2 regions of the Amycolatopsis sp. NPDC051128 genome follow, and region 2 is predicted to be linked to the other one. Evidence: riboswitches for the same ligand, from Rfam matches in the RefSeq annotation. Region 2 holds a riboswitch; the other holds the start of a gene.

Region 1 (15,384 bases), on a different contig from region 2:
GGCGATCTTGCGGTGGAAGTCGCCGACCAGCTTCGTCGCCGCGGCGCAGCTGACGCCGGCGGCGCCGCTGTCGAACACGTACAGCGTCAGCCCGCTGGCGGCGGTCACCGTGCCGCACGACCCGGGCACCGAAGGTGGCGGCCCGGACGGCTTCGACACCGGGGCCGGCGCGGCCGGGCCGTCGGTGGTGGGTGGCGGCGTGGCGGTGCCCGTCGAGGTCGTCGCGGCCGCCGGGGTTGTCGTGGACGGCGGCGCGGGCGGCGGCGGCGCGGCCGGGCTGCCGGCGCAGGCCGCGAGCGCGGGCACGGCGATGCAGGCCGCGAGCAACGGCCGCCACGTCCTCGTGGTGGTCGGGTGGGACACCGCGATCCTTCCTGGCCGCCTCGGCTGAGCCCGGTCATTCTGGCCCATCCGGGCCGGAGCCCCGGGACCGGCTCGCCCACGGGTGTGCCGGAGATTACTCCGGCCGGGCGGCGGCCGGGTCCGGTGGCCGCCGCAATACCGTCCATAATGGACGATTAACATTCCGTTCACGTTCCGAAACTTCAGGCTGTCATCAAGAATCGATCGGTCTAATTCCCGCCGCGACGGTTAACATCCGGGCCCCGCGAGACGAAGATCTTGGTGGAGGCCGAAAGGTTTCCCTGTCCCCACACCCTGTACCGAGCACGTGAGAGCGATGAACGCCGAAGCAGCGACCAGCCCCGAAGCCAGCAGCACCCACGACCCGTCCAGCCCGCCGACCGTCCTGAGCAGCGTCGTCTGGTGCGGCGGCCGCCCGTACGTCCTCGAGGCGCTCCCGGGCCGCGCCCGCTGGATGGGCACCGACTACCGCGGCCGCCCGGTGGCGCTGAGCAGCGCCGAGCTGCAGCGACGCGGCTGGAGCCACCGCCGCGCGTGTTGAGTCCGGCTCCGGTCCGTCCACGCCCTCGCCGCCACCCTCGATGGTGGAGCCGTGCTCCGCTGTCTAGATTCGAGTCGTGAGCACAGCCGCCCCCGACCCCGCCGCTCCGGCGCCCGTCGAGCCGTCCCTGCTCCGGCAGGCCTTCAACGTCCCGAACATGCTGTCGCTGGTGCGGCTGGCCGGGGTGCCGGTGTTCCTGTGGTTGCTGCTCGGGCCGAAGGAGGACGGCTGGGCGCTCGCGGTGCTCGTGTTCAGCGCGCTGACCGACTGGCTCGACGGCAAGCTGGCCCGCTGGCTCAACCAGATGTCCCGGCTCGGTCAGCTGCTCGACCCGGCGGCTGACCGGCTGTACATCCTCGCGACGCTGGTCGCGTTTCTGCTCCGCGAGATCATCCCGTGGTGGGTCGTGGTCCCGCTGCTGGTGCGCGAAGCCGTGCTCGGCGTGTGCGTCCTGACGTTGCGCCGCCGCGGCTTCGCCCCGCCGGAGGTGACCTACATCGGCAAGGGCGCGACCTTCGTGCTGATGTATGCGTTCCCGCTCCTGCTGCTCACCCAGGGCGGCTCGGACGTCGCGGCGGTCGCCCGGCCGATCGGCTACGCCTTCACCATCTGGGGCGGCGTCCTCTACCTCTGGTCCGGCGTGCTCTACGTCGTCCAGGCGCGCAACGCACTACGCGGCGCCGCCGACGACTGAGGGCGTCTTTCCCCGGGTCGTGGGGCGCGGCTGCGGCGTGTGGGTGTAAGACTTCGCCCAGCACGTTTCGCCAGTGAGGGCATGAAAGGGGACCGGCGGTGTCCGCTCCTGAAGAGCTTCGCTACACCGAGGAACACGAGTGGGTCGCCACCAGGGAGGAGACCCTCGTCCGGGTGGGCATCACCGAGTATGCGCAGGACCAGCTCGGTGACGTCGTGTTCGTCGACTTGCCCGAGGTCGGCCGCCAGGTGAGCGCGGGCGACGCCTTCGGCGAGGTCGAGTCGACCAAGAGCGTCTCCGAGCTGTTCGCGCCGGTCGACGGCGAGGTCGTCGCGGTCAACGACGCGGTCGCCGACGCGCCCGAGCTGATCAACAGCGACCCCTACGGCGAGGGCTGGCTGATCGAGATCCGCCTCGACGACCCGGCGGAGCTCGAAGCCCTGCTCGAAGCCGAGGCGTACGACGCGCTGACCAAGGGCTGAACCCCGCCGGAGACGCACTGCGCCTGTTCGGGGAGCCGGGGCTCGGAGAATCGATCAGGCACGGTACGTTGGCAGCTACACGTTCTTGAGTACTGGCAACACAGCATGTGTGGAGGAGAGCTCAGGTGAGCACGAACGACGGGCCCGGCGGCGTTCCCCCGGAGCAGTCTCCGGAGCGGACCTCTGTCTTCCGGGCCGACTTCCTGGCCGAAGTCGAAGGCCACGAGCCCGCCCCGGCCGCCGAGGCCCCGGTCCAGGGTGTGGACGCGCTGCCCGCGGGTTCGGCGTTGCTGGTCGTGAAGCGCGGCCCGAACGCGGGGTCGCGGTTCCTGCTCGACCGCGACACGACCAGCGCGGGACGGCACCCGGACAGCGACATCTTCCTGGACGACGTCACGGTCTCCCGGCGGCACGCCGAGTTCCGGCGTGAGGGCGGCGAGTTCGTCGTCATCGACGTCGGCAGCCTCAACGGCACCTACGTCAACCGCGAGCCGGTCGACCAGGCCGTCCTCGCCGGTGGCGACGAGGTCCAGATCGGGAAGTTCCGCCTGGTCTTCCTGACCGGCCCGGGGCACGGGGGCCAGGGGGCGCAGTGACGGCGGCCGGGCGGCCACAGAACCACGGACTGAGCATCGGGGCCGTTCTGGCGCAGCTGCGCTCGGACTTCCCCGATGTCACCATCTCCAAGATCCGGTTTCTCGAAGCGGAAGGCCTGGTCCAGCCGGGCCGGACGCCTTCGGGATACCGGCAGTTCGCCGCGGCGGACGTGGAGCGTCTCCGGTTCGTCCTGGCCGCCCAGCGGGACCACTACCTCCCGTTGAAGGTCATCAAGGAACAGCTGGACGCGGCGGACTCGGGTGCCGGGCCCGTCGAGGCCGGGCCCCGCCCGCCGCGCCGGCTGGTGCCGATCGACGCGCCGGCGGAGAACGTCGGCCTGCCCGTGGCGGACGACTTCACCGCGGGCAAGGAGCTGCGCCTGACCCAGGAGGAGCTTCTGGAGCAGGCCGGCATCGACGCGGCCGTGCTGGCCGAGCTGCAGCAGTACGGCCTGGTCCGGCCTGGTCCGGCGGGATTCTTCGACCCCGACGCCGTGCTGATCGCGCGGACGGTGAAGGCGATGACCGAATTCGGTATCGAGCCGAGACATCTGCGTGCCTTCCGCGCCGCGGCCGACCGCGAGGTCGGGTTGCTGGAGCAGATCGTGACGCCGGTGTATCGGCACCGTGATCCGGAGGCCAAAGCGAGGGCCGACGAGGTGGTCCGGGAGCTCGCGGCACTGTCCGTGACCCTGCATACGCTCCTTGTCAAGGCCGGAATCCGCAACGTCTCCGGGTGTTGACCGCGATGTTGACCGCAACGGAGCAGTGAGATCCTCTTTGCGGTCACATGTCAATGACTGAATGTTCGGCACCGCATGCCGTACCGTGAAGGCAGGGTTTGCGGCAGGCGAACCGAGAGAGTCCGGACAGCGAGCACAGCGCACGGATGACGGGTAGCGTCGACAGTGGCGGCGTGAAGCCGTTTCAGCGCTGACGCCCGTGTGCACGAGAGGGAGGCGAAGCCCGATGAGCGAAATGCGCGTCGTCGGTGTGCGGGTCGAGCTGCCCGCGAATCAGCCGATCTTGTTGCTGCGGGAGACCGAAGGTGAACGGTATCTGCCGATCTGGATCGGCTCGGTCGAAGCCACCGCCATCGCCTTGGAGCAACAGGGGGTCCGCCCCGCCCGTCCGCTCACGCATGACCTCCTGAAAGAGGTCATCGGAGCGCTCGGCCGGGAGCTGGAGCAGGTCGTCATCACCGACCTGAAGGAGGGCACGTTCTTCGCGGAACTCGTCTTCGACGGTGACATCCGGGTGTCCGCCCGGCCGAGCGACTCGGTCGCGCTGGCCCTGCGGATCGGCGTCCCCATCCACGCCGTGGACGCGGTGCTGGAAGAGGCCGGCCTGATCATCCCGGACGAGCAGGAGGACGAGGTCGAGAAGTTCCGCGAGTTCCTCGACTCCGTGTCCCCCGAAGACTTCCGCGGAGCCGACACCTGAGGGCTCGGGGCGCTTGGGGCTTGGGGCTTGGGGCTTGGGTGGAGCGTGCTCGCGGAGAGCGCTCGGGGCTTGGGTGGAGCGTGCTCGCGGAGAGCGCTCGCTGGAGCCCCTCGCCGTGTTTTCTGGGGGTGCAACCGCCAGACCCCGCCCGGGGGCTCCGCCCCCGGACCCCCGCAGCCCTACCGCACGAAGTGGTTTCACTTGCCTTGACGCGGACGTCAACGTCTAGCGTCGGGGTATGCGGATCGGAGAATTGGCGCAGCGCACGGGTGTCACCACCCGTGCGCTGCGGTTTTACGAGGACCAGGGCCTCCTCGCGGCCCGTCGCTCGGCGAACGGCTACCGCGAGTACGACGAGGACGACCTCCAGCTGGTCAAGGAGATCCAGACCCTCCAGACGGTCGGCCTGACCCTCGAGGAGACCCGCCCGTTCGTCGAGTGCCTGCGCAGCGGCCACGAGACCGGCGACGCGTGCGCGAGCTCGATCGAGGTGTACCGCCGCAAGCTCGAAGAAGCGGACGCCCTCCTCGCGCGGCTCGGCGGCATCCGCGCCGAACTGGCCGTGAAGCTCGCCGGTGCGCTGGCCCGGCAGGCGCCCGATCCGTGTGTCGTGCCCGAATCCCCGCGCCCGTGAAGGAAGCCCGCCATGCCCGAAAACGCCAAGGTCACCGAAGTCACCGATGCGACCTTCGCCGAGGTGCTCGGCAGTGACGTCCCCGTGCTGGTCGAGTTCTGGGCCACCTGGTGTGGCCCGTGCCGGATGGTCGGCCCGGTGCTGGAGCGACTGGCCGCCGAGCGCGCCGGGACCCTCGCCGTCCGGAAGATCAACGCGGACGAGAACTCCGAGACGACGAGGGCCTACCAGGTCATGTCACTGCCGACGATGATCCTCTTCCGCGGCGGCGAGCCGGTCGAGACGATCGTCGGCGCGTTCCCGAAGGCCCGCATCGAAGAGCGGCTCGACCGGGCCCTCAAGGTGCCGTCGCTTTGACGAAGGCGTCGGCGACCTCGCGCCCGTACTTCTCGAGGTCCAGCGACGGGTCGGCCGCGTAGGCCGCGGCGACGCCGTCGATGGCCTGGGCGATCGACATCGCCATCACCTCGGGCGTGAACGCGCCGAACGCGCCCTCGGCCTGGCCCTGCTTGAGCTGGCGGGCCAGGCCGTGCACGCGCAGGTCGTCGACAAGCACCTTCGTCATCACCCAGTTGTCGGCGTCGTCGGTGTTCGCGGCCAGCTCCGTCAGCACCCGGACGCATTCCGGGTACGCGCGCAGGAACGCGATCGACGTCTCGATGTGCGCCCGCAGGTAGCCGGGGCGGTCCGCGGGGTCGAGTTCGCCCCCGGTCCGCTCGGCGAGGAACTCCCGCTTCGTCTCGACGACCGTGCTCAGCACGCCCTGCATCAAGCCGGCCTTGTTCGTGAAGTGGTACGAGATGAGGCGGGTGCTGCTGAGCCCGGCGCGCTCCTTGATCTTGGCGAACGTCGCCTTGCGGTACCCGAGGTCGGCGATGACGCCGATGGTCGCGCCGATGATCTGCGCGCGCCGCGCGGCCTCGGTGACGCTGAGGCCCATTTCGGCCATGAGTTCGGTGTTTACCTGCATGAGTAAAAATTAACACGGCTGAGTAAATCCGTCCAGCGGGTTTGGATCCGGGCCGTGCCGGGTATGACGAACGGCTCGAAGGCTCATCCGTCCGTTGACAGTTGCCGCGCGTCGCGTTGACCGGTCCTGTCCGGGCGCTTACCGTCGGAGGAGGTAAATCGTCACGGTGTGATTCACGGTCTGGGGCCGGACCGTGGCGGTTGATCTCCGGCGGGTCCCGCTCCTGGGACCGTCCGGCTGTCATTCGCCGGCCATCAGGTCGGGCGAGGGGAGGCTTGCGTGGTCGAGGCTGGTTCAGAGAAGCAGCCTGTTGAGGTCGCGGGCGGCGAGCAGGGTGAGCTGTTCCCCGACAACTCGCTGCCCGACGAGCTGGTGGGCTACCGGGGGCCGGCCGCGTGCCAGATCGCCGGGATCACCTACCGCCAGCTCGACTACTGGGCCCGGACGAAGCTGGTCGCGCCCAGCATCCGCACCGCACACGGCTCCGGCTCGCAGCGGCTGTACTCGTTCAAGGACATCCTGGTGCTCAAGGTCGTCAAACGGCTGCTCGACACCGGGGTCTCCCTGCAGAACATCCGCGTCGCCGTCGACCACCTGCGGGTCCGCGGGGTCCGCGACCTGGCCAGGGTGACGCTGTTCTCCGACGGCACCACGGTCTACGAGTGCACCTCGCCGGAGGAGATCGTCGATCTGCTCCAGGGCGGTCAAGGTGTCTTCGGCATCGCGGTCAGCGGCGCGATGCAGGAAATCAGTGGCACCATCCACGAGTTCCCGGCCGAACGGGCCGACGGCGGCATCGTCGAGAGCCACCAGCCGGACGAGCTGACCCAGCGCCGCAACGCCCGCCGGACCGGGTGATCACCACCGCGGCCGACCGGGTAAGGTTTTCTTCGCGGTCGACGAACCCGCGCGGGAGAGTCCGAGCCACACCTTGAGCTCGGCGCCGAAGGAGCAAGTCCTCCCCGGAACCTCTCAGGCACCCTGGACCGCGCGGATGAGACGCCTCTGGAAAGCGGGCCGTCAGGACACCACCTGACGGCCCCGCCGACGGTGCAAGCCCGGCTCAACCTCGGGCGAAACTCTCAGGCGCCTTTCACCGGGTACGGACAGAGTGGGGAGGATCCTCGCCTCGCGAGTGGGCGAGCCCTGCTCGCGCTACGCGCTCGCCAGGCTCGCTCCGGCGTGTCTTGTGGGGGTGCGACCCCCACACCCCGCCCGGGGGCTCCGCCCCCGGACCCCCGCCGTGGTCGCCTTTGGTTGTCGGGTCCGGTTAAGTGGGTCAAGACACCGCCGTTCGCAGGAGGCCATCGTGGAACTGTCACTCGCCTCGCTGGAACAGGGCATTCCCTTCGCCGATCGGCACATCGGGCCTGGTCCGGAGGAACTTCGGCGCATCCTCGACGTCATTGGCGTCGCCTCCCTCGACGAACTTGCCGAGCGGGCCGTGCCTGAGTCGCTTCGCCGGTCGGCTGAGCCCCTCGAATTGCCTCCGGCGGCCAGCGAGGCCCAGGCACTCGCCGAACTGCGGGAACTGGCCGCGCGGAACCGGCCGATGGCGCAGATGATCGGCCTCGGGTACCACGACACCGTGACCCCGCCCGTGATCCGGCGGAACGTCCTCGAGAACCCGGCCTGGTACACCGCGTACACGCCCTACCAGCCGGAGATCTCCCAAGGGCGGCTCGAAGCGCTGCTCAACTTCCAGACGATGGTCGCGGACCTGACCGGGCTGCCCGTCGCGAACGCCTCCCTGCTCGACGAAGCCACCGCGGCCGCCGAGGCGATGACGCTGGTCCGCCGGGCGGGCAAGTCGTCGTCGCCCCGCTTCGTCGTCGACGAGGACACCCTGCCGCAGACCCTCGCCGTGCTCCGGACCCGGGCCGAACCCCTCGGCATCGAACTGGTCGTCGAAGACCTGTCCCAGGGACTCACCGGGCTCGGGCTCGGCGGTGACTTCTTCGGGGTGCTGCTGTCGTACCCGGGCGCGTCGGGCGCGGTGCGCGAACTCGACCTGACCATCGCCGAGGCGAAGAAGCACGGCGCGGCGGTGATCGTCGCCGCGGACCCGCTGGCCCTGACCCTGCTGCGGTCGCCGGGCGAACTCGGCGCCGACGTCGCCGTCGGATCGACCCAGCGGTTCGGCGTCCCCCTCGGCTTCGGCGGACCGCACGCCGCCTACCTCGCGGTGCGCGAGGGCCTGGAGCGGCAGTTGCCGGGGCGGCTCGTCGGCGTCTCGAAGGACGCCGACGGCGCCCCCGCCTACCGGCTCGCCCTGCAGACGAGGGAACAGCACATCCGCCGCGAGAAGGCGACGTCGAACATCTGCACCGCCCAGGTCCTGCTGGCGGTGATGGCGTCGATGTACGCCGTGTACCACGGGCCCGACGGGTTGCGCGGAATCGCGCTGCGCGCCCACCGGATGGCCACCGTGCTGGCCGCCGGCCTCGCCGAGGGTGGGGTCGACGTCGTGCACGGCGAGTTCTTCGACACGGTCGTCGCGGCGGTGCCGGGTCGGGCGGCCGCAATCGTCACAGTGGCCCGCGACCTCGGCGTCAACCTGCGCCGCATCGACGACGACCACGTCGGCATCGCCTGTGACGAGACCACCACGCGCGAACGGCTTTCGTGCGTGTGGAAGGCGTTCGGCGTCTCGGTGTCCGATGTGGACGGACTCGACGCGGACACCGCGGACGCGCTCCCGGCCCCGCTGCGGCGGACGAGCGCGTTCCTCACCCATCCGGTGTTCCACGCGCACCGGTCGGAGACCGCGCTGCTGCGGTACCTGCGCGCGTTGTCGGACTCCGACGTCGCGCTCGACCGCAGCATGATCCCGCTCGGCTCGTGCACCATGAAGCTCAACGCCACCGCCGAGATGGAGCCGGTCACCTGGCCGGAGTTCGCCGGGCTGCACCCGTTCGCGCCGGCCGAAGACGCCGCCGGCCTGCTGGCGGTGGTGGCCGACCTCGGCGCCTGGCTGGCGCGGATCACCGGCTACGACACGGTTTCCCTGCAGCCCAACGCCGGCAGCCAGGGCGAGTTCGCCGGGCTGCTGGCCATCCGCGCCTACCACCGCTCCCGCGGCGAGGCCGGGCGCGACGTCTGCCTCATCCCGGCCAGCGCGCACGGCACGAACGCGGCAAGCGCCGTGATGGCGGGCATGCGGGTGGTCGTCGTCCGCTGCGACGAGCGGGGAAACATCGACCTGGCCCACCTGAAGTCCACTGTGGACTCCCATCGCGACGACCTGGCCGCGATCATGCTCACCTACCCGTCGACGCACGGGGTCTACGAGGACACCGTCGGCGAGGTGTGCGCGGCGGTGCACGACGCGGGTGGGCAGGTGTACGTCGACGGCGCCAACCTGAACGCGCTGATCGGCGTCGCGCAGTACGGCCGGTTCGGCGCCGACGTCTCACACCTGAACCTGCACAAGACCTTCTGCATCCCGCACGGCGGCGGCGGGCCGGGCGTCGGCCCCATCGGGGTCCGCGCGCACCTGGCGCCGTTCCTGCCGAACCACCCGCTGCAGCCGGCCGCCGGCCCGGCCACCGGCGTCGGCCCGGTCAGCGCGGCGCCCTGGGGCAGCGCGTCGATCCTGCCGATCTCGTGGGCCTACGTCCGGATGATGGGCGCTTCCGGCCTGCGGCGCGCGACGCTGGTGGCGGTGGCGAACGCCAACTACGTCGCCCGCCGCCTCGGCGAGCACTACCCGGTGCTGTACGCCGGGCACGAAGGGCTCGTCGCGCACGAATGCGTCCTCGACCTGCGGCCGCTGACGAAGGCCACGGGCGTCACGGTAGACGACGTCGCGAAGCGGCTGGCGGACTACGGGCTCCATGCGCCGACGATGTCGTTCCCGGTCGCGGGCACGCTGATGGTGGAGCCGACCGAGAGCGAAGACCTCGCCGAGCTCGACCGCTTCTGCGCCGCGATGATCGCGATCCGCGGCGAGATCGACCGCGTGGCGGCGGGGGAGTGGCCCCTCGAGAACTCCCCGCTGCGGCAGGCGCCGCACACGGCGCGGTGCGTCACGGGCGAATGGGACCGGCCGTACAGCCGCGAAACTGCGGTGTTCCCCGCCGGGACGGGCGCGCCGAAGATCTGGCCCCCGGTCCGCCGCATCGACGGCGCGGCGGGCGACCGCAACCTCGTGTGCTCGTGCCCGCCGCCGGAGGCGTTCGCCTAGCGCCGTGCCCGGACGCGCCACACCACCGCGAGCGCGGGGTCACCGGTGGGGCTCGGCTCGGTCTTCACCACGGTGAAGCCTTCACGCTCGTAGAACACTCCCGCCCGCGCATTGGCCGCGAAGTGCTCTATGTACAACCGATCTGCGTCGGCCGGCAACTGTGCGGCGAGGGCGCCGAGCAGCCGGGAGCCCAGCCCGCCGCCGCGGTGCCGGGGGTGGACGTAAAGCTTGTAGACCACGTGGTCGGCGCCGTTGCGGCCGCGCTGTCCGACGCCGACGAGATCCCCGCCGGCCTCGGCGACGACCACCAGGCCGCCGGCCACGGCCGCGCCGACGTGCGTCTCGGTCCACCACCGGCGGACCTGCTCGTCCGCCGCCGCCGCACCGATCAGCGGGGTGTAGTGCGGCCGGATGTGCGCCTCGCCGAACCGGCGGATCGCCGCCACGTCGCCGGGCCCGGCGTTCCGCACGACCGGCCCTTCGCTCGCAGCCATCGCGTCCTCCCGAACCGTCGCTCCCGCACCGGCCAGGTTACGCACTCCCGTCTCGGCCGGAGAGGTGCACGATCAGCTCCGCCCGGCTGGTCAGCCCGAGTTTCCGGTAGATCTGCTGGAGGTGCTTCTGCACCGTCCGCGGGCTGATGCCGAGATGGCGCGCGATCTCCCGGTCCGTCGAAGCCCGCGCCACCGAGCCGGCCACCTCCCGTTCGCGGGCGGTCAGCAGGACCGACGTCGTCGCGGTGACCGGCCGGACCGGTGGGCGCTCCTCCCTGGCGAACGCCTGGGCCAGGTGCGGTGCCAGCAGGTCGGCCAGCTCCCGGTCCCGTCGCGAGAAGCCGGGCCGGGACCGGCTGAGCGTGAGGACGCGTCCGTGCCGGTCGTCGACCTGGACGACGCACAGCAGCTGGTCGATGGTGCCCCGCGGGCGGTAGAAGTCCGTGTACAGCGGCAGACCGCGCAGTGTGCGCAGGTCCGCCAGGTCGGTCAGCGCGGCCGACGTCCCCAGCGGCAGCCGTCCGCTCCGGTGGGCCGCGAACGCCGGGTGCTGGTGCGCCTGCGCCCGGAACTCCGGGTGGCGCATCAGGTTCTGGTCCGGCCGGTCGGTGACCGTGCCGGTGAGCCGCCTCGCCGGGTGCTCCGCGCCGGTGCACGAGACGACGTCGCAGCCGACGAGCCTGCCGAGCCCGGCCAGCCCCGCCACCGGTCCCGCCGACTTGAACTCCCGCACGACTTCGAGGGCGCGGTGCACGTCCCGCGCCGTCAGTTCACTGCTCACTCCCGATCCCCCTTCGGCTCCCCGGGTGAAAGAGCCGGGGAGCCGAAAGGAGATACGAACCGGTCGTTACCGGGCGATCCGGACGTTCAGCGTGGTGTTCGAGCCGGCGCTCACCATCGACTGCGCGATGCTGCTGATCCCCGCCGGCGCGCTGTACTGGTTGTTGTTGCTGTCGTCCTCGTCGTCGGTGTGGAAGAAGCCCGACGAGTCCACGCCCGAGAACACCAGATAGCCGAAGCCGACGTTCGGGAACGCCGTCGTCGTGGCCACCCCCGGCGCGAACAGGCAGAACCGCAGCAGCGTGTTGCTGTCGCTCACGTTCGGGAAGATGTTGCCGGTGAACGAGTTGTTGTTGCCGTCGTCCTCGTTGTCGAATCGCCGCGAGAATTCCTGCGAGCCGTTCGGGCAGTTCGCGCCGAGCTTCAGCACGGCGTAGGGCCGGAACGAGCCGGACTGCGTGACCCCGCGGAACGCGGTGCCGTCGACCCGGCAGAAGAACATCTCGGTGTTGCTGGTGCTGCTGACCGCGCCGATGAACCCGCCGCGCGAGTTCGCGTTGCCCGAGTCCTCGTCGTCCATCCGGATCACGACGGCTTCGGTCCCGGCCGGGCAGGACCTGCTCGACGGGATGACGCCGACATCGGTCGTGGCCGCCTGTGCGGCGGCGGGGACGCTGAGGACCCCGGCGAGCGAGGCGAGCAGCAGTGCCGGAACGGTGAAGAGACGTTTCATGGTGTGGTTTCCTCCCCATTGCTGTGTGACCCGTCAAGGACACCAAGCCGGCGGCATCGGCGGCCATACGCACTTCCGCGTACGAAGGTGCGCGGCGCCCGCACAGGAACGGGAGGTAGGTTGACGCCATGGCGAGTGCGCACGGTCCTGATCGGACGTCGGTGGTCGTGACCGGCGGCAGCGGCTTCATCGGCCGGGCCGTCGTGCGCGCCTTCCGCGATCGGAACGTCCCGGTCACCGTCGTCGACCGGGTCCCGTTCCCGGACGAGCTCGACGGCGTCCGCGTGGTCACCGGCGAGCTCGGCGAGGCCGCCGTCCGCGAGGAGGCCGTGACGCCCGGGACCGCCGGGATCGTGCACCTCGCCGGGCTGACGTCGGTCCTGCGCTCGGTCGAACTGCCGGAGCAGACCTTCGCCGACAACGTCCTCGTCACCCAGGAACTCCTGGAGCTCGCGCGCCGTCACGAGGTGCCGAAGTTCCTGCTCGCCTCGACGAACGCGGTGATCGGGAACGTCGGCACCGCCACCATCACCCCGGACCTGCCGCCGCGCCCGCTGACGCCGTACGGCGCGACCAAGGCGGCGTGCGAAATGCTGCTGTCGGGCTACGCCGGCGCGTACGGCATGACGACGTGTGCGTTGCGGTTCACCAACGTCTACGGCCCGGGAATGTCCCATAAGGACAGTTTCGTGCCGCGGATGATGCGGGCCGCGCTGGCCGGCACCGGGATCCGGGTGTACGGCGACGGCCGCCAGCGCCGCGACCTGGTGCACCTCGACGACGTCGTCCGCGCGGTCGTCCTGGCCTTCGACAGCGGCTACTCCGGCCGCGCGATCGTCGGCGCCGGGCGGTCGGTCTCCGTGCTGGAGATGGTCGAAGCCGTGCGCGAGGTGACCGGCGCCGCGCTGCCGGTCGAGCACGTCGAGGCGCCGCCCGGGGAGATGCCCGCGGTGGTCGTCGACGTCTCGGCCAGCGCCGAGACGATCGGCTACCGGCCGGCGGTCTCGCTGACCGAAGGGCTGGCCACGGCGTGGAAGTACTTCGCGGACCTCGACCGTCCTAACGGGACACCGTGACCTCGTTCCTCCGCCGTCACTGGCTGTTGCTGATCCTGCTGGTCCCGGCGATCGTCCTCCGGGTGCTGACCTGGCTGGCCTACCGGCCCGCGCTGCTGTTCATCGATTCGTTCCGGTACATCGACAATCTGCACGAGCTGCGCGCCGACCAGCTCGACCCGATCGGCTACGACCTGGTGCTGCGCCCGCTGCTGTCCGTCGGCGGCCTCGCCTGGGTCGCGGCCGTGCAGCACGTGGGCGGGCTGCTGATCGCCGTCGGGGTGTACGCGCTGGTGCTGCGCCTCGGCGGCCGCCCGTGGGTCGGCGCGCTCGCCGCGACGCCGGTGCTGTTCGACGCGTACCAGCTGCAGATCGAGCAGAACATCATGTCCGAGGTGACCTTCGAGGCGGTGCTGCTCGGGCTGCTGTGGCTGCTGCTCGGCCGGGGCACGCCGGGCCGGCGGCGGGCCGGGCTCGCCGGCCTGCTGCTCGGCTTCGCCGTGCTCACCCGGCTGATCGGGATTTCGCTGGCCCTGCCGCTGCTGGGCTACCTGGTCGTCGCCGGGGGAGCGTGGCGGCGCTGGGCGGGCTGGCGCCGGGCCGGCGTCGGCCTTCTGGGCCTCCTCGTCGTGCTCGTGCCCTACGCCGCGCGGGTGCATTCCGAGACCGGCAAGTGGGGCCTGACCGGGCCGTCCGGGAACATGCTCTACGGCCGCGCCGCCGCCGTCGCCGACTGCGCGAACCTCCACCTCGAGCCGGCGCTGCAGGCGTTCTGCCCGGCCGAGCCGCGCGAGACGCGGCTGGTGGACAACTACACGCACGCCGACCTCGATCCGAACTGGCCCGGGCCGCTCCCGCCGGGCGCGGACAAGAACGCGCTGGCCCACGAGTTCGCGATCGAAGTGCTCAAGGCGCAGCCGGGCGACGTCGCCGAAGCGGTCCTGAACGACTTCGCCAAGAGCTTCGCCTGGACACGCGAACAGGACCCGACCGACGTCCCCCTGGACCGGTGGCAGTTCCAGCCGGCCTACCCCCAGTGGGCCGACCAGTCGCTGATCGACCTCGTCACGGGGCAGAACGACGGCGTCGTCGCGAGCGTGGACCGGCCACTGGCCGAGTTCCTGCGCGGCTACCAGCTCGGTGGCGGGTATGTGCCGGGCGCCGTGCTCGGCATCGGCGCGCTGCTGGGCCTGCTGACGGTGGTCCGCCGGAAGAAGCCGGTCGACCGGGCCCGGGCGGGCGCGCTGCTGGCGGCGTCGAGCGGGCTCGTGCTCCTCTTCGCCTCGGCGGTGTTCCAGTTCTCCTGGCGCTACCAGATTCCCGCGCTGGTGCTGCTGCCGGTGGCCGGGGCACTCGGCTTCACGACGCTGACGTCGGCGAGCCGGAAGCGCCTCGCGGCGTTCCCCGACGACGTCGACACCGGTGCCCTCGACGACTTCCGCGGCCGCCACCCGGACGTGAAGCTGGCCCCGCTGACCGTCGTCATCGCGGCCTACAACGAAGCCGGCGGAATCGGCGAAGTGCTGGAGAAGATGCCGGACAAGTGCCTCGGCATGCCGGTCGACGTGCTCGTCGTGGTCGACGGCGGGACCGACGGCACCGCCGCGATCGCGCGAGCGCACGGCGCCTACGTCTGCGTCGCTCCGCACAACCGTGGCCAGGGCGCCGCGCTGCGGCTGGGCTACCACCTCGCGGCCGGAGCCGGGGCCGAATACCTCGTGACGACCGACGCCGACGGCCAGTACGACAACAGCGAGCTCGAAGCGCTCGTGGGCCCGGTCGTCGACGGCACCGCCGACTTCGTCACCGGGTCGCGGCGGCTGGGGCACGAGGAGGCCGACAGCCGCGTCCGGTGGCTCGGGGTGCGCGTCTTCGCGGTGCTGGCGTCGGTGCTGACCGGACGGCGGATCACCGACACGTCGTTCGGCTTCCGCGCGATGCGGGCGGAGCTGGCGTGCTCGGTGCCGCTCAACGAGCCGCAGTACCAGTCGTCGGAGCTGCTGCTCGGCGTGACGGCGCGCGGCGCGCGGGTGCGGGAGCTGCCGATGAGCATGCGCCTGCGCAAGGCGGGGAAGAGCAAGAAGGGCGGCAGCCTCGTCTACGGCGCCAACTACGCCCGCGTCATGACCGGGACGTGGTGGCGCGGGTACGTGCTGCGCCGCGGCCGAACACGAGCCGGTCGAGCAGGGCGAACTTGACGACGAACACCAGCGCGTAACTGGCCACGTACGCGCCGTCGACGAGCGCGACCCACAGCGGGTGCGGCAGGTCCAGGGGAGTGAGCAGCGCGCCGGCCAGTGTCGTCAAGCCGATCGACGCGAGCCCGCCGAGGCCGATCACGGCGAGGTAGGGCAGCAGTTCGCGCCGGACCCGCGGCCGTCCGGTGCGGCCCCACACCCAGCGCCGGGTGACC
Region 2 (15,384 bases):
TGACCAGCTTCGACGTGATCAACCCCGCGACCGAGCAGGTGGTGCGGTCGGTCGCGCTGACGAGCGCCGAGGACACCGACGCGGCGATCGCCCGCGCCCACGCGGCGTTCCCGGCGTGGCGCGACGTCGCCCCCGGCGACCGCGCCCGGCTGCTGCGCCGCTTCGCCGACGCCGTCGAGGCCGACATCGAGAACCTCGCCCGGCTGGAGGTCGCCAACTCCGGGCACACCATCGGCAACGCCCGCTGGGAGGCGGGCAACGTCCGCGACGTGCTCGACTACTACTCCGCCGCGCCCGAACGCCTGATCGGCAAGCAGATCCCGGTGCCGGGCGGAATCAACGTCACGTTCCAGGAACCCCTGGGCGTGGTGGGCGTGATCGTGCCGTGGAACTTCCCGATGCCGATCGCCGGCTGGGGTTTCGCGCCCGCGCTCGCGGCGGGCAACACCGTCGTGCTCAAACCCGCCGAGCTGACACCGCTGACCGCCGTCAGGCTGGCCGAACTGGCGCGTGAGGCGGGCATCCCGGAGGACGTCTTCCAGGTGCTGCCCGGCAAGGGATCCGTGGTCGGGCAGCGGTTCGTCGACCACCCGGCCGTCCGCAAGGTCGTGTTCACCGGCTCCACCGAGGTCGGCAAGCAGATCATGGCCGGCTGCGCGGCCCGCGTGAAGCGCGTGACGCTGGAGCTGGGCGGCAAGAACGCGAACATCGTCTTCGCCGACTCCGACCTGGAGAAGGCCGCGGCGACCGCGCCCTACGGCGTCTTCGACAACGCCGGGCAGGACTGCTGCGCACGCTCGCTGATCCTGGTGCAGGCGAGCGCGTACGAGGAGTTCATGGCGCTGCTGGAGCCGGCGGTGCACGGCGTCGTCGTCGGCGATCCCGCCGACGAAAAGACCGAGATGGGCCCGCTGATCTCGGCCGCGCACCGGGAGAAAGTCGCGAGCTACGTGCCGGACGACGCGCCCGTCGCGTTCCGGGGCACCGCGCCCGCCGGCCCCGGGTTCTGGTTCCCGCCGACCGTCCTCACCCCGCCCGACCTGCGGCACCCCGCCGCGGCGGACGAGGTCTTCGGGCCGGTCGTGGCCGTCGTGCCGTTCGCCGGAGAGGCCGACGCCGTCCGGATGGCCAACGCCACCGAGTACGGCCTGTCCGGGTCGATCTGGACCCGCGACGTCGGCCGCGCGTTCCGGGTGGCGCGTGGCGTCGAAGCCGGCAACCTGTCGGTCAACTCGCACTCTTCGGTGCGTTACTGGACGCCGTTCGGCGGCTTCAAGCAGTCCGGCCTCGGCCGTGAGCTGGGCCCCGACGCCGCGGCGGCGTTCACCGAAACCAAGAACGTCTTTCTGAGCACGGAGGAGTAATGGTCCAGCGTTTCGAAGGCCGCGTCGCGGTGATCACCGGCGGTGCGAGCGGGATCGGGCTCGCCTCGGCCCGCCGTCTGGCGAGCGAAGGCGCGAAGGTCGTCATCGCGGACCTGACCCCGGCCGAGGGCAAGACGGCCGCCGACGAGATCGGCGGCGCGTTCATCCAGACCGACGTCACCGACGCCGAGCAGGTGGAGAACCTGTTCCACACCACCGTCGAGCAGTTCGGCTCGGTGGACGTCGCGTTCAACAACGCCGGCATCTCGCCGCCGGAGGACGACTCCATCCTCACCACCGGCATCGAGGCGTGGGAGCGGGTCCAGCGCGTCAACCTGACGTCGGTCTACCACTGCTGCAAGGCCGTCCTGCCGCACATGCAGCGCCAGGGCCGCGGCTCGATCATCAACACGGCGTCGTTCGTCGCGGTGATGGGCGCGGCGACGTCGCAGATCTCCTACACCGCGTCCAAGGGCGGCGTCCTCGCGATGAGCCGCGAGCTGGGCGTCCAGTTCGCGCGGGAGAACATCCGCGTCAACGCGCTGTGCCCCGGCCCGGTGAACACCCCGCTGCTCAAGGAACTGTTCGCGAAGGACCCGGAACGCGCGGCGCGGCGCCTGGTGCACGTGCCGGTCGGCCGGTTCGCCGAGCCCGAGGAGATCGCGGCCGCGGTCGCCTTCCTCGCCAGCGACGACGCCAGCTTCATCACGGCTTCGCAGTTCCTCGTCGACGGCGGCATCTCCGGCGCGTACGTCACCCCGCTCTAACGGCGGTCGCGGTTCTTCTCCCCGGGGAGCCACGCCGACTTCCTGAGGCCGTACACCTCGCGCAGGTACTTCCAGGCGGCGTTGAGCGATTTGCGCTCGGCGGCGACCCGCGCTTCACGGCGGCGAAGCACGCGAACGGCGGTCTCGGCGGCGAGGAAGGCGCCGGCGGCGAAGGTCAGGGTGCCGACGATCAGGGTGAGGGCGATGACGGTGGTGGTCATGGTGACCAGCGTCGGTTCCGGGTGGGCGTTTCGTCCCTGCGCAAAGCTAGCGGGTTTGGTTAGCTTTGTGACGTGACGCACTGGCGCGCCGACGAGTGGGCGGAAGCGGTCCGGGCCGGGATCCGGGCGAAAGGGCTCTCCCTGGACGAGGCCGCCCGCCGCGTCGGCGTCCCCACCTCCACCCTGCGCAGCTGGATCGAGCACCGGCACGCGCCGAAGGTCACCGTCTTCGACCACTGGGCCCAGCTCGCCGAGGTGACCGGCCTCGGCGAGGGCGAACTGCTGCGCGTCGCCGGGGTGCTGCCCGACGCGCTCGCGTCGCCGGTGCACGTCGCGCAGGCGGCGAAGGCCCTGCGGGAGGGCATCGACCAGGCCGGGCAGTTCCTCCGCCAGGCCACGGCGCTGGTCTACTCCTCGCCCGGCACGCAGGTGGCGAACGCCATCGCGGCGTCGCCGGTCGACTGGGAGATGCGGATCCGCTCGGCCAGCCGCGGCGACGAGGTCCGCGTCACCTACCACCACTACGTCGGCGTCGTGCCGCCGCGCGGCTTCCCGCACACCGACGCCGAGGTGCGCCGGATCATCGAGCACGAGATCCTCGGCGAGCTGTGGCGGCCGCTGGGCCTCTACTGGCGCGTCGCCGAGGTGCACGACTGGCACGAGCCGCCGCGGCTGGTGATCCAGGTGCCCGAGCAGGAGGCGACGCGGCCGCCGTCGCCGTCACCGCCGGTCGTGACCGCGCCGCCGGTGGTGGTGCTTTCGCCGATCTGGGGCTACGGCGAGCTGCTGGCGTCGCTGCTCGCCGACGGCCTCGGGTTCGGCAACGTCGACTTCCGCTACTTCGGCCTCCCGGAGGCGATGGCCGACCGCGTCCGGATCACCGCGCGCGAGCTGGCCGAGCCCGCGCCGCGGCTGGTGCACTCGGTGCCGCCGATCATGCTGCTGCACGGCCTGGCCGTGCCCGACCTGGCCGGCCGGCTCCCGGTCGTGGTCCGCTACGGTCCCCGGATGCGCGAGCGGGCAGCGCGTATTTACCGCGAGCCGCTGCTCGAAGCCGGGTTCGCGGACCCGGCGGACGGGACTCGCGCCATCGAGGCCGCGGTCGACGCGGTGGTGGCCCGGCTGCCCGGAGAGTACTTCGAGGTGGTCCTCGACGACGCGGACGTCTTCGACGGCGACCGCCCGTCGCTCGACCGGCTCAACGACTCGGTGGCGTGGTTCGCCGAGCACATCGTCGAGCACGTCCTGCTGGGCGCGGGGCTGCCACCGGTGCCGCTCGGCGGCCCGCTGAAACGCCTGGTCCTGCCCTCGGGCCGGGTCCGGCGCCCGCCCGCGCTGGCCGGCCGCGTGGTCCGCCGGCCCGCGGGGGAGTAGCCCGTACCGGATCGGTGCGGGGTAAGCGCCCCAATGTGGCGTTGGGTGCGTTGGACGCACCGAACGCCGCGTTGGGTGCGTTGGATGCACCGAACGCCGCGTTGGGTGCGTTGGATGCACCGAACGCCGCGTTGGGTGCGTTGGATGCACCGAACGCCACATTGGGTGCGTTGGACGCACCCAACGCCACATTGGGGCGCTTGGGGCGGGCTCGAAGCGTGATGTGGTGTTGCCCGGGTGACGTAGACGGACCTCGAGCCCGGCGGGTACCGTAGCCGCCACAACTGCAGATCGGGCCGTCGAGCCGAGGCGGGAGAGCCCTCACGAAGTCGGTGGGGCACCGAAGGAGCAAACTCCCCGGAATCTCTCAGGTACCCGCTACCGCTTCGCGCGAGGCCACTCTGGAAAGCAGGCGCACCCGCGCCTCACCCAAGGTGAAAGCCGTGTTGCCCACGGTGAAACTCTCAGGTGCCATGACAGAGGGGGAGTTCCCAGCGCACCGTTCTGCCCGGTGCCCGGCCCGAGGAGCTCCCCATCACCTCAACGCAGTTCGACGCCCGTCACATCGGCCCGTCCGAGGCCGAACGCGCGAAGATGCTGGCCGAGTGCGGCTACGGCAGCCTGGACGCCCTGGTCGGCGCGGCCGTGCCGAGCGCCATCCGCGCGACCCGCGACCTCACCCTCCCGCCCGCCGCGTCCGAAGAGGACGCCACCGCGGAGCTGCGCGCGCTCGCCGCGCGCAACCGGCCGATGACGCAGATGATCGGCCTGGGCTACTCCGACACCGTCACCCCCGGCGTGATCCGGCGCAACGTCCTCGAGAACCCCGCCTGGTACACCGCGTACACGCCGTACCAGCCGGAGATCTCGCAGGGCCGCCTCGAAGCGCTGCTCAACTTCCAGACCATGGTCGCCGACCTGACCGGCCTGGCCACGGCGAACGCGTCGCTGCTGGACGAGTCGACCGCCGTCGCCGAGGCCGTCACGTTGATGCGTCGCGCGTCCAAGTCCAAGTCCAACAAGGTCGTCCTCGACGCCGAGTGCCTGCCGCAGACCATCGCCGTCGTGCGCACCCGCGTCGAGGCGCTGGGCATCGAGGTCGAGGTCCGCGACCTGCTGACCGGGCTGCCGGACGACTTCTTCGGCGTCGTCGCGCAGTACCCCGGCGCGTCCGGCGTGCTGCGCGGGCGCGGCTTCTACCACGCGATTTCCGAGTCGGCGAAGGCCGCCGGCGCGCTGTTCACCGTCGCCGCCGACCTCCTCGCCCTGACCCTCGTCACCTCGCCCGGCGAGTTCGGCGCCGACGTCGCCGCGGGCTCGACCCAGCGCTTCGGCGTCCCGCTCGGCTACGGCGGCCCGCACGCCGGCTACCTGTCGGTCCGCTCCGGCCTCGAGCGCTCGCTGCCCGGGCGCCTGGTCGGCGTCTCGGTCGACGCCGACGGCAACCCGGCCTACCGGCTCGCGCTGCAGACGCGGGAGCAGCACATCCGCCGTGAGAAGGCGACGTCCAACATCTGCACCGCGCAGGTCCTGCCCGCCGTGCTGGCCGCGATGTACGCGGTCTACCACGGTCCCGACGGCCTGAGGACGATCGCCCGGCGCGTCCACGGCCTGGCCGCGGGCTTCGCGGACGCCCTGCGCGAAGGCGGCGTCGAGGTCGTGCACGAGTCCTTCTTCGACACCGTCGTCGCGCACGTGCCCGGCAAGGCCGCCGAGGTCCACGCGGCGGCGCGCCGGCACGGGATCAACCTCGGCCACGTCGGCGCCGACCACGTGCGCGTCGCCTTCGACGAGGTCAGCACCCCCGCGATCGCCGCGAAGGTGCTCAACGCGTTCGGGATCGAAGCGGACCTGCGAGACGGCGTCGCGCTGCCCAGCGGCCTGGCCCGCGAGAGCGGCTTCATGGACCACGAGGTCTTCGGCACCCACCGCTCCGAGACGGCGATGCTGCGCTACCTGCGCCGGCTGTCCGACCAGGACTACGCGCTCGACCGCGGCATGATCCCGCTCGGTTCCTGCACGATGAAGCTCAACGCCACCGCCGAGATGGAGCCGATCAGCTGGCGCGAGTTCGCCGGCATCCACCCGTTCGCGCCGGCCGAGGACGCCGAGGGCTACCACGTCCTCGTGGCGCAGCTCGCCGAGTGGCTGGCCGAGGTGACCGGCTACGACAAGGTGTCGCTGCAGCCGAACGCGGGCAGCCAGGGCGAGCTCGCCGGCCTGCTCGCCATCCGCGCCTACCACCGCGCGAACGGCGACGAGGGCCGGGACGTCTGCCTGATCCCGTCGTCGGCGCACGGCACGAACGCCGCGTCCGCGGTGCTCGCCGGCATGCGCGTCGTCGTGGTCAAGTGCACCGACGAGGGCAACGTCGACCTGGCCGACCTGCGGTCCAAGGTGGACGCCCACCGCGACACCCTCGCCGCGATCATGGTCACCTACCCGTCCACGCACGGCGTGTACGAGCACGGCATCGACGAGCTGGCGAAGATCGTGCACGACGGCGGCGGCCAGGTGTACGTCGACGGCGCGAACCTCAACGCCCTGCTCGGCCTGGCCAAGCCGGGCGAGTTCGGCGGCGACGTCTCGCACCTGAACCTGCACAAGACCTTCTGCATCCCGCACGGCGGCGGCGGTCCGGGCGTCGGCCCGGTCGCGGTGCGCGCGCACCTGGCGCCGTACCTGCCGAACCACCCGCTGCTCGACGCCGCCGGCCCCGCGACCGGCGTCGGCCCGATCAGCGGCGCGCCGTACGGCTCGGCGTCGATCCTGCCGATCTCCTGGGCCTACGTCCGGATGATGGGCGCGCCGGGCCTGACCGCCGCCACGAAGGTCGCCGTGCTGGCGGCCAACTACGTCGCTTCGCGGCTGGCGCCGCACTACCCGGTGCTCTACACCGGCCAGGACGGCCTGGTCGCGCACGAATGCATCCTCGACCTGCGCCAGCTCACCAAGGAGACCGGCGTGACGGTCGACGACGTCGCGAAGCGGCTCATCGACTACGGCTTCCACGCGCCGACGATGTCGTTCCCGGTCGCGGGGACGCTGATGGTCGAGCCGACCGAGTCGGAGGACCTCGGCGAGATCGACCGGTTCTGCGCCGCGATGATCGCGATCCGCGCCGAGATCGACGAGGTGGCAGCCGGAAAGTGGAGCGCGGAGGAGTCGCCGCTGCGCGGGGCGCCGCACACCGCCGAGACGCTGGTCGGGGAATGGGACAAGCCCTACGACCGGGAGCTGGCGGTGTACCCGTCGGGTGTTTCGCGGAAGAACAAGTACTGGCCGCCGGTGCGTCGCATCGACGGCGCCCGCGGTGACCGTAACCTCGTGTGCTCCTGCCCGCCCCTCAACGCTTACGAAGGCTGAACCCGTGTCACGCGAAACCTCCCTGCATGGAGTCCACAAGGGACTCGGTGCGCTGTTCACCGACTTCGCCGGCTGGTCGATGCCGGTCCGCTACGCCAGTGAGCTGGCCGAGCACAAGGCCGTCCGCGAGGCGGCCGGGCTGTTCGACCTGTCGCACATGGCCGAGATCCACGTCACCGGGAAGCAGGCGGCGGACGTCCTGGACTTCGCGCTGGTCGGCAACCTCACCGGGGTCAAGCCGGGCCGGGCGCGGTACACGATGATCTGCGACGCTTCCGGCGGCGTGCTCGACGACCTGGTCGTCTACCGGCTGGCCGACGAGCACTACCTGGTCGTCGCGAACGCGGGCAACGCCCTCGTCGTCGCCGACGCGCTGGCCGAGCGGGTCGCGGGCTTCGACGCCGTGGTGGACGACCGCTCGGAGACGACCGCGCTGATCGCCGTCCAGGGCCCGGCGGCCGCGGCGATCGTCGGTGCCGTCACCGACGCCGACCTCGGTTCACTCAAGTACTACGCCAGCGTCCCGGCGGTCGTGAAGGGCCACGAGATCCTGCTCGCCCGCACCGGCTACACCGGCGAGGACGGCTTCGAGCTGTTCGTCAACGCCGACGAGGCGCCCGCGTTGTGGCGGCTGCTGCTGGAGGCCGGCGAGCCGCACGGCCTGGTCCCGGCGGGCCTCGCCTGCCGCGACACGCTGCGGCTGGAAGCCGGGATGCCGTTGTACGGCAACGAACTCACGCTTGAGCAGAGCCCGTTCGAGGCCGGGCTCGGCCGGGTCGTCAAGTTCGAGAAGCCGGGCGACTTCGTCGGCCGCGCGGCGCTGGAGGAGCGCGCCAAGGCCGACGTCCCCCGCGTGCGGGTCGGGCTTCGCGGAGCAGGCCGGCGCGCCCCGCGTCACGGCTACACCGTCCTTTCCGGTGACACCGAGATCGGCGAGGTCACCAGCGGCGCGCTGTCGCCGACGCTGGGTTACCCGATCGCCATGGCGTACGTCGACCGGGCGTACGCCGAGCCCGGCACTGAACTGTCCGTCGACATCCGGGGCAGGATCGAGCCCGTCGAGGTCGTCGCCCTTCCCTTCTACTCCCGCGCGTGAGGACTGACGGAACCGTGAGCATTCCCGAGAACCTGAAGTACACCAAGGAACACGAGTGGCTGAGCGTCGCCGACGGCGTCGCCACCGTCGGCATCACCGCCTTCGCCGCCGAGTCGCTCGGTGACATCGTGTTCGTCCAGCTGCCCGAGGCCGGCTCGACCGTCACCGCGGGCGAGGTGTTCGGCGAGGTCGAGTCGACCAAGTCGGTCAGCGAGCTGTACGCGCCGGTCTCCGGTGAGGTCGTCGAGGTGAACGAGGCCACATCGGACCGCCCCGAGGTCATCAACGAGGATCCGTACACGGAAGGCTGGCTGCTGAAGGTGCCTCTGACCGGGGACGTGCCCGAACTTCTCGACGCCGCCGCGTACGCCGCGCTCACCCAGGAGAACTGATGACGACCTTCGACGCGCACCTGTCCGAAGTCGACCCCGAGGTCGCGGCGGCCGTCGCCGACGAGCTCACGCGCCAGCAGTCGACCCTGGAGATGATCGCCTCCGAGAACTTCGCCCCGGTGGGCGTGCTCGAGGCGCAGGGTTCGGTGCTGACCAACAAGTACGCCGAGGGCTACCCGGGCCGCCGCTACTACGGCGGCTGCGAGCACGTCGACGTCGTCGAGCAGCTCGCCATCGACCGGGCGAAGGCCCTGTTCGGCGCCGAGCACGCCAACGTGCAGCCGCACTCGGGCGCGCAGGCCAACGCGGCCGCGATGTTCGCCGTGCTCAAGCCCGGCGACACCATCCTCGGCCTCGACCTGGCGCACGGCGGCCACCTGACGCACGGGATGAAGATCAACTTCTCGGGCAAGCTGTACAACGTCGTCGCCTACCATGTCGACAAAGAGACCGGCATCGTCGACCTCGCCGAGATCGAGCGCCTCGCCGTCGAGCACCGGCCGAAGCTCATCATCGCCGGCTGGTCCGCCTACCCGCGTCAGCTCGACTTCGCCGAGTTCCGCCGCATCGCCGACCTGGTCGACGCGCGGCTGATGGTGGACATGGCGCACTTCGCCGGGCTGGTCGCGACCGGCCTGCACCCGTCACCGGTGCCGCACGCCGACATCGTCACCACGACCACGCACAAGACCCTCGGCGGCCCGCGCGGCGGCCTGATCCTGTGCCGTCAGGAGCTGGCGAAGAAGATCAACTCGGCGGTGTTCCCCGGCCAGCAGGGCGGGCCACTGGAGCACGTCATCGCGGCCAAGGCCGTCGCGCTGAAGATCGCCGCGAGCGAGGAGTTCAAGGAGCGCCAGCAGCGGACCCTGGAAGGCTCGCGAATCCTCGCTTCGCGGCTGTCGCAGGCGGACTGCGCCGACGCGGGCGTGCGCGTGCTCACCGGCGGCACCGACGTCCACCTGGTGCTGGTCGACCTCGTCCAGTCCACTCTGGACGGTCAGCAGGCCGAGGACCGGCTGCACGAGGTCGGCATCACGGTCAACCGCAACGCCGTCCCGTTCGACCCGCGCCCGCCGATGATCACCTCCGGCCTGCGGATCGGCACCCCGGCGCTGGCCACCCGCGGCTTCGGCGCGGACGACTTCGCCGAGGTCGCCGACGTCATCGCGGAGGCTTTGAAACCGGGCTTCGACGACGCTGTGCGGTCCAAGCTCCGCGACCGCGTCGAGACGCTGGCCGCGAAGCACCCGCTGTACGCGGGCCTGTCCCGGTGAACGCGCAGCCCGAGGGCCGGAAGCTGTTGCGTCTCGAGGTTCGCAACAGTGAGACGCCGATCGAGAAGAAGCCGCCGTGGATCAAGACGCGGGTGCGGATGGGTCCGGAGTTCACCGAGCTGAAGGGCTTGGTGCGCCGCGAGGGTTTGCACACGGTGTGTGAAGAGGCGGGTTGTCCCAACATCTATGAGTGCTGGGAGGATCGTGAGGCCACGTTCCTGATCGGTGGTGATCAGTGCACGCGGCGGTGTGATTTCTGTCAGATCGACACGGGTAAGCCGGCTGCTTTGGATCGGACCGAGCCGCGGAAGGTCGCCGAGTCCGTGCAGGCGATGGGGCTGCGGTACTCGACGGTCACCGGTGTCGCTCGGGATGACCTTTCCGATGGTGGTGCCTGGCTGTACGCGGAGACGGTGCGGCAGATTCATGCGTTGAACCCCGGCACCGGCGTCGAGCTGCTCATCCCGGACTTCAACGCGGACCTCGGCCAGCTGGCCGAGGTGTTCGGGTCGCGGCCGGAGGTGTTGGCGCACAACGTGGAGACGGTGCCGCGGATTTTCAAGCGGATCCGTCCCGGCTTCCGGTACGCGCGTTCCCTCGAGGTGATCACCAAGGCGCGTGAGTCCGGGCTCGTGACGAAGTCGAATCTGATCCTGGGCATGGGCGAAACTCCCGACGAGGTCGCGCCGGCGATGCGGGATCTGGTCGACGCGGGCTGCGAGATCCTGACGATCACGCAGTACCTGCGGCCGTCGTCGCGGCATCATCCGGTGGACCGGTGGGTGAAGCCGGAGGAGTTCGTCGAGCACTCGAAGGCCGCGGAATCGATGGGTTTCGCCGGTGTCATGGCGGGCCCGCTCGTGCGGTCGTCCTACCGCGCGGGACGGCTGTACGCCCAGACCAAGGGCTACCGTGGTGAGGAGCTGCCGGAGAACCTGCGGCACCTCGCCGACCAGGGCCCGGCCGCGCAAGAAGCCAGCTCCCTGCTGGCGCGATAGGAAGGGGCGGATCAATGGCGATCAGCGTCTTCGACCTGTTTTCCATCGGCATCGGCCCGTCGAGCTCCCACACCGTCGGGCCGATGCGGGCGGCACTGACCTTCGCGGACGGACTCGGCGCCGACCTCGGCCGGACCGCGCGCGTGCAGGCGGAGCTGTTCGGCTCCCTCGGCGCGACCGGGTTCGGCCACGGCAGTGACAAGGCCGTCCTGCTCGGACTCTCCGGCGAGCGCCCGGAGGCGATCGACACCGACACCGTGCCGGGCAAGATCGCGGCCATCCGCGAGTCCGGCCGGCTGCGGGTGCGCGGCACGCACGAGATCGGGTTCGACGAAGACACCGACCTCACCATGCACCGCCGCAAGTCCCTGCCCGCCCACCCGAACGGCATGGTCTTCCGCGCCTTCGACGCGTCGGGCTCATTGCTGCGCGAGCGCACGTACTACTCGGTCGGCGGCGGCTTCGTCCGCGACGAGTCGTACGAGACGGACGCGGTGTTCGTCGAGGACTCGACGCCGGTGCCGTACCCGTTCCGCACCGGCGCGGACCTGCTCGGGCACTGCGCCGCCACCGGGTTGCCGATGAGCGAGATCATGCTGGCGAACGAGCTGGCCTGGCGCAGCCGTTCGGAGGTGCGGGACGGGCTCCTGGCGATCTGGGCGGTCATGGCGGAGTGCGTCCGCAACGGCTGCGTCCACGAAGGTGTCCTGCCGGGCGGCCTCAAGGTGCCGCGGCGGGCCCGCGCGCTGCACGAGAAGCTCCTGGCCGAGGACGGCGCGGACGACCCGCTGTACGCGATGGACTGGGTCAGCCTGTACGCCCTCGCCGTCAACGAGGAGAACGCCGCGGGCGGGCGCGTCGTCACCGCGCCGACCAACGGCGCCGCCGGGATCATCCCCGCCGTGCTGCACTACTACCAGCGCTTCATCCGGCACTCCTCCGACGACGGCATCGTGACGTTCCTGCTCACCGCGGGCGCGATCGGCTCGATCCTCAAGCAGACGGGCTCGATTTCCGGCGCCGAGGTCGGCTGCCAGGGCGAGGTCGGCTCGGCGTCCGCGATGGCGGCGGCCGGCCTCACCGAGGTCCTCGGCGGCTCACCGGCACAGGTGGAGAACGCGGCCGAGATCGGCGTCGAGCACCACCTCGGCCTGACGTGCGACCCGGTCGGCGGCCTGGTCCAGATCCCGTGCATCGAGCGCAACGCGGTCGGCGCGTCGAAGGCCATCCACGCTGCCCGCATGGCCATGCGCGGCGACGGCAGTCACGTGGTGACCCTGGACAAGGCGATCAAGACGATGCGCGAGACGGGCGCGGACATGAGCGTGAAGTACAAGGAAACCGCCCGCGGTGGCCTGGCGGTGAACGTCATCGAGTGCTGATCAGCGTTTTCGTTTCCGCACCACGAATCGCTCGACTCCGTGGCGAGTGATTTTCCAGACGTCGGGTAATCGGTCGGCCGAAAGCGTGATGATGTCCGCGAGGTTCGACTCGCTCGAGTACCGAACACTTCCGGTGGAGTGTGGCAGCTATAACCGAGCGAAATCAGAAAACGCCGCACTGTTCGGGTGACGGCGTTCTCGTCGAGGTAGAACTCAGGCGGCGCGGCCCAGGAGCACGCGTGCGGCGGCCCGGACGGACTCGATGCTGATTCCGTGTTCTTCGGCGACGACGGCAGGTTCCTCACCTGCTTTCAGCATTGCCGCGACGTTCGAAACTCTTGCCCCGGATCCCTTGAAAACCGGTTGTCCTGAGGAATGGTAAGGGTCGATGACGACGTTCGAGGGTTCGAACGTCTTGAGTATCAGGTGGTCTGGATAGCCATCCGAACCGAAACCTACATAAGTCAGGTAGTCCTGCACGATTTCACGGATAACCGTCTGGCCTGAGCTGCCGTCTATCAGGCCGGCTCCAGCCTCGGTCTTGGAGAAGTCCCAGAGCACTGAGATCCCGTCGGTGGCCAGTTCTTGTGATACGAGGACGTATTCGTGCCCGAAGTAGCTCTGCAGCTTTTCGAGGGCTGGACGGATTTTCTGTGGTTTGACGCCGGCTTGGCGAAGTCCCTGCAGAACCCATGCTTCGGCAAGGGCGATGAACGGAACGCTGGCCTGCCGGATGCTTTCTGGTACGGAGACGTGGAGGAGGGGGCCGCCGTGCGGATAGCCGCGTGCCCAGCGGTGGAACGTCTGTTGAGGGATCCCCAGGTGTCGAGCGGCGTCCGCCATGCTCATCACCGGCCGGTCGAACCTCACGTCGTGGTCCACGCGTCCTCCTCTCGAATAGGACCATACTGCTCGATCGCGCAGAGTGATCACGTGACACGCGCGGCGATGGCAGTGAGGCTATTCAGCCGTCGGCCGCCTCATGATTCCCATCATGACCAGCAGCGTTCGGGCAGGCAGGGGCGGCCTAACCAGGATAAGCCTCAGTCACGTGGTGATCCTGGACAAGGCGATCAAGACGATGCGCGAGACGGGCGCGGACATGAGCGTGAAGTACAAGGAAACCGCCCGCGGCGGCCTGGCGGTGAACGTCATCGAGTGCTGACGGGGTCGCGCTCTTCCCGCTCGACGGCCAGCCGGAGGCCGACCTCGACCAGCGTCCAGCCGACCTGCTGGCGCCGCGTGCCGGTGTGGCGCCTCGGTTCCGCCCGGCCCGGCGGGCGGTCGCGCACGCCGTGGCGCAGCTCGTTTTCGCGCTCGTGAACCAGATCTTCGGCCATCAAGAAGTGCACCGGATCGCCCCCTGCGTCGATGTTCGGTGTCGGTCGTCCCATCGTCGCCGACCGTGCCCGTCCGGTTCCACCGGTTTTCCGTGCCGCGAACACGGTTTCCGCGCCGCGAACACCAGTGTCACCGAGAGCGACCGCGTCCGGCGACTCCGAAGGTGCGCCCCGGCGGGGGTGATCCACCCGGCACCCCCGGGGCGCGGCCTAAACTCGCGGGATGGAGTCGACCTCGGTGGTGAATGCCGGAGAAGCGCTGTTCCGGCCGGTCCGCGCGGGCAACGCCTTCGAGGAGACCGTCGAGCGGCTGTTGCAGGCGATCCGGCTCGGCGTGGTCGGGGCGGGGGAGCGGCTCCCGTCGGAGCGTGAGCTCGCCGAGCGGCTCGGCGTCAGCCGCGTCACGCTGCGCGAAGCCATCCGCGCCCTCGCCGACGCTGGTTACGTCGAGTCGCGGCGGGGCCGCTACGGCGGCACTTTCGTGAACGAAAGCCTGCCCGGGCCGCCCGAGCGGTCTCCCGGCGGCAAGGTCGACGCCGTCGCGCTGGAGGACGCACTGTGCCTGCGCTACGTCCTCGAGACCGGCGCCGCGGAGATGGCCGCCGCGCGGTCGCTGAGCCCCGCCGACCGGCAGCACCTCACCGGCACGCTCGCCGAGGCCGCGGGCGCGGACCTCGACGACTACCGCCGCAAGGACTCCCGCCTGCACCTGGCGATCGCGGAGGTGACGGCGTCCGGCTCCCTGACCACGGCGATGGCCGACGCCCGCACCCGCGTCAACCAGCTGCTCGACCGGATCCCGCTGCTGCCGCCGAACCTCGAGCATTCGAACGCCCAGCACGAAGCGATCGTGGACGCGATCCTCGCGGGCGACGCGGTGGCCGCGCGCCAGGTGATGGCCGAGCACATCGAGGGCACGGCTTCGCTGCTGCGCGCGTTCCTGGCCTGACGCCCGCGCGGGTGCCCTGACAGGATTCGAACAACCTCGCCAATCACTCTCCACAACCTTCTCGCCCGACCGGCCGTCACCCATTCGTGACCTTGTCGACGGACGAAACAGACGAGACCCCCGGCCGTCCCGACACCCCGCGCCGGCGGCGGTGGCGGCGCTTCAGGCGGATCACGTCCTGGACGGTGGGCACGCTCGTCGGCGTCCCGCTGATCGCCTTCTGGGTCGCCTACCTGGTGCTCGACGTCCGCAGCCCCCAGGAGGTGCTGGCCGGGCTCGACAAGACCGTCGTCCTGCGGTTTTCGGACGGGACCGAGCTGCTCAAGGTGATCCCGGCGGACGGCGACCGGACGTTCGTGCCCTACACGCAGGTGCCCGTGAAGCTGCGCGACGCGATCATCGCCACCGAGGACCCCACCTTCTGGGACAACCAGGGCTTCGACCCGACCGGCCTCGGCCGCGCGTTCCTGACCGGCGTCGGCGGCGGGTCCGGGATCACCCAGCAGTACATCAAGAAGTCCACCGGCGAGGAGGACGCCACGCTCGGGCGCAAGTTCGCCGAGCTCGTGCTGGCCACGAAGATCACCCAGGAACAGGCCAAGGAACAGATCTTCGAGAGCTACGTCAACATCATCTCCTTCGGCCGCGGCACCTTCGGGCCCGCCGCGGCGATGAACGCCTACTTCGGCAAGAAGCTCGACGACTCGATGACCTGGAGCGAGGCCGCCTTCCTCGCCGGGATGATCCAGTCGCCGTCGGTGCACGACCCGGCCGCCTCCGGCGAGATCCACGCGGCACGGCGCTGGCAGTACGTGCGCGACAAGCTCGTCGACCGCGGGTACGTGAAGAGCGACGAAAAGC

What was found. A riboswitch is a leader RNA that binds a small molecule or an ion and turns the genes downstream of it on or off. The one in region 2 is predicted to bind glycine.
Region 1: another riboswitch for glycine. It lies ahead of gcvP (aminomethyl-transferring glycine dehydrogenase); the one in region 2 lies ahead of gcvP (aminomethyl-transferring glycine dehydrogenase).

The regions. Positions count from the first base shown of each region.
Region 1 is NZ_JBFBBN010000021.1:51,504-66,887, reverse strand. It holds gene AB0M82_RS22260 (hypothetical protein) at 1-108, opposite strand, end outside; gene AB0M82_RS22255 (hypothetical protein) at 110-391, shown strand; gene AB0M82_RS22250 (hypothetical protein) at 680-904, shown strand; gene AB0M82_RS22245 (CDP-alcohol phosphatidyltransferase family protein) at 981-1,598, shown strand; gene gcvH (glycine cleavage system protein GcvH) at 1,697-2,080, shown strand; gene garA (glycogen accumulation regulator GarA) at 2,206-2,676, shown strand; gene AB0M82_RS22230 (MerR family transcriptional regulator) at 2,673-3,419, shown strand; gene AB0M82_RS22225 (bifunctional nuclease family protein) at 3,646-4,119, shown strand; gene AB0M82_RS22220 (MerR family transcriptional regulator) at 4,358-4,753, shown strand; gene trxA (thioredoxin) at 4,766-5,110, shown strand; gene AB0M82_RS22210 (TetR/AcrR family transcriptional regulator) at 5,091-5,723, opposite strand; gene AB0M82_RS22205 (MerR family transcriptional regulator) at 6,003-6,581, shown strand; glycine riboswitch at 6,624-6,722, shown strand; gene gcvP (aminomethyl-transferring glycine dehydrogenase) at 7,030-9,909, shown strand; gene AB0M82_RS22195 (GNAT family N-acetyltransferase) at 9,906-10,403, opposite strand; gene AB0M82_RS22190 (helix-turn-helix transcriptional regulator) at 10,441-11,184, opposite strand; gene AB0M82_RS22185 (hypothetical protein) at 11,251-11,916, opposite strand; gene AB0M82_RS22180 (NAD-dependent epimerase/dehydratase family protein) at 12,045-12,992, shown strand; gene AB0M82_RS22175 (glycosyltransferase family 2 protein) at 12,989-15,169, shown strand; gene AB0M82_RS22170 (GtrA family protein) at 15,093-15,384, opposite strand, start outside.
Region 2 is NZ_JBFBBN010000043.1:2,967-18,350, forward strand. It holds gene AB0M82_RS33485 (gamma-glutamyl-gamma-aminobutyrate hydrolase family protein) at 1-3, shown strand, start outside; gene AB0M82_RS33490 (aldehyde dehydrogenase family protein) at 1-1,364, shown strand, start outside; gene AB0M82_RS33495 (3-oxoacyl-ACP reductase) at 1,364-2,131, shown strand; gene AB0M82_RS33500 (hypothetical protein) at 2,128-2,352, opposite strand; gene AB0M82_RS33505 (helix-turn-helix transcriptional regulator) at 2,425-3,726, shown strand; glycine riboswitch at 4,118-4,216, shown strand; gene gcvP (aminomethyl-transferring glycine dehydrogenase) at 4,261-7,092, shown strand; gene gcvT (glycine cleavage system aminomethyltransferase GcvT) at 7,097-8,188, shown strand; gene gcvH (glycine cleavage system protein GcvH) at 8,203-8,580, shown strand; gene glyA (serine hydroxymethyltransferase) at 8,580-9,854, shown strand; gene lipA (lipoyl synthase) at 9,851-10,852, shown strand; gene AB0M82_RS33535 (L-serine ammonia-lyase) at 10,867-12,234, shown strand; gene AB0M82_RS33540 (DUF433 domain-containing protein) at 12,448-13,116, opposite strand; gene AB0M82_RS33545 (L-serine ammonia-lyase, iron-sulfur-dependent, subunit alpha) at 13,286-13,399, shown strand; gene AB0M82_RS33550 (hypothetical protein) at 13,386-13,628, opposite strand; gene AB0M82_RS33555 (GntR family transcriptional regulator) at 13,798-14,523, shown strand; gene AB0M82_RS33560 (transglycosylase domain-containing protein) at 14,709-15,384, shown strand, end outside.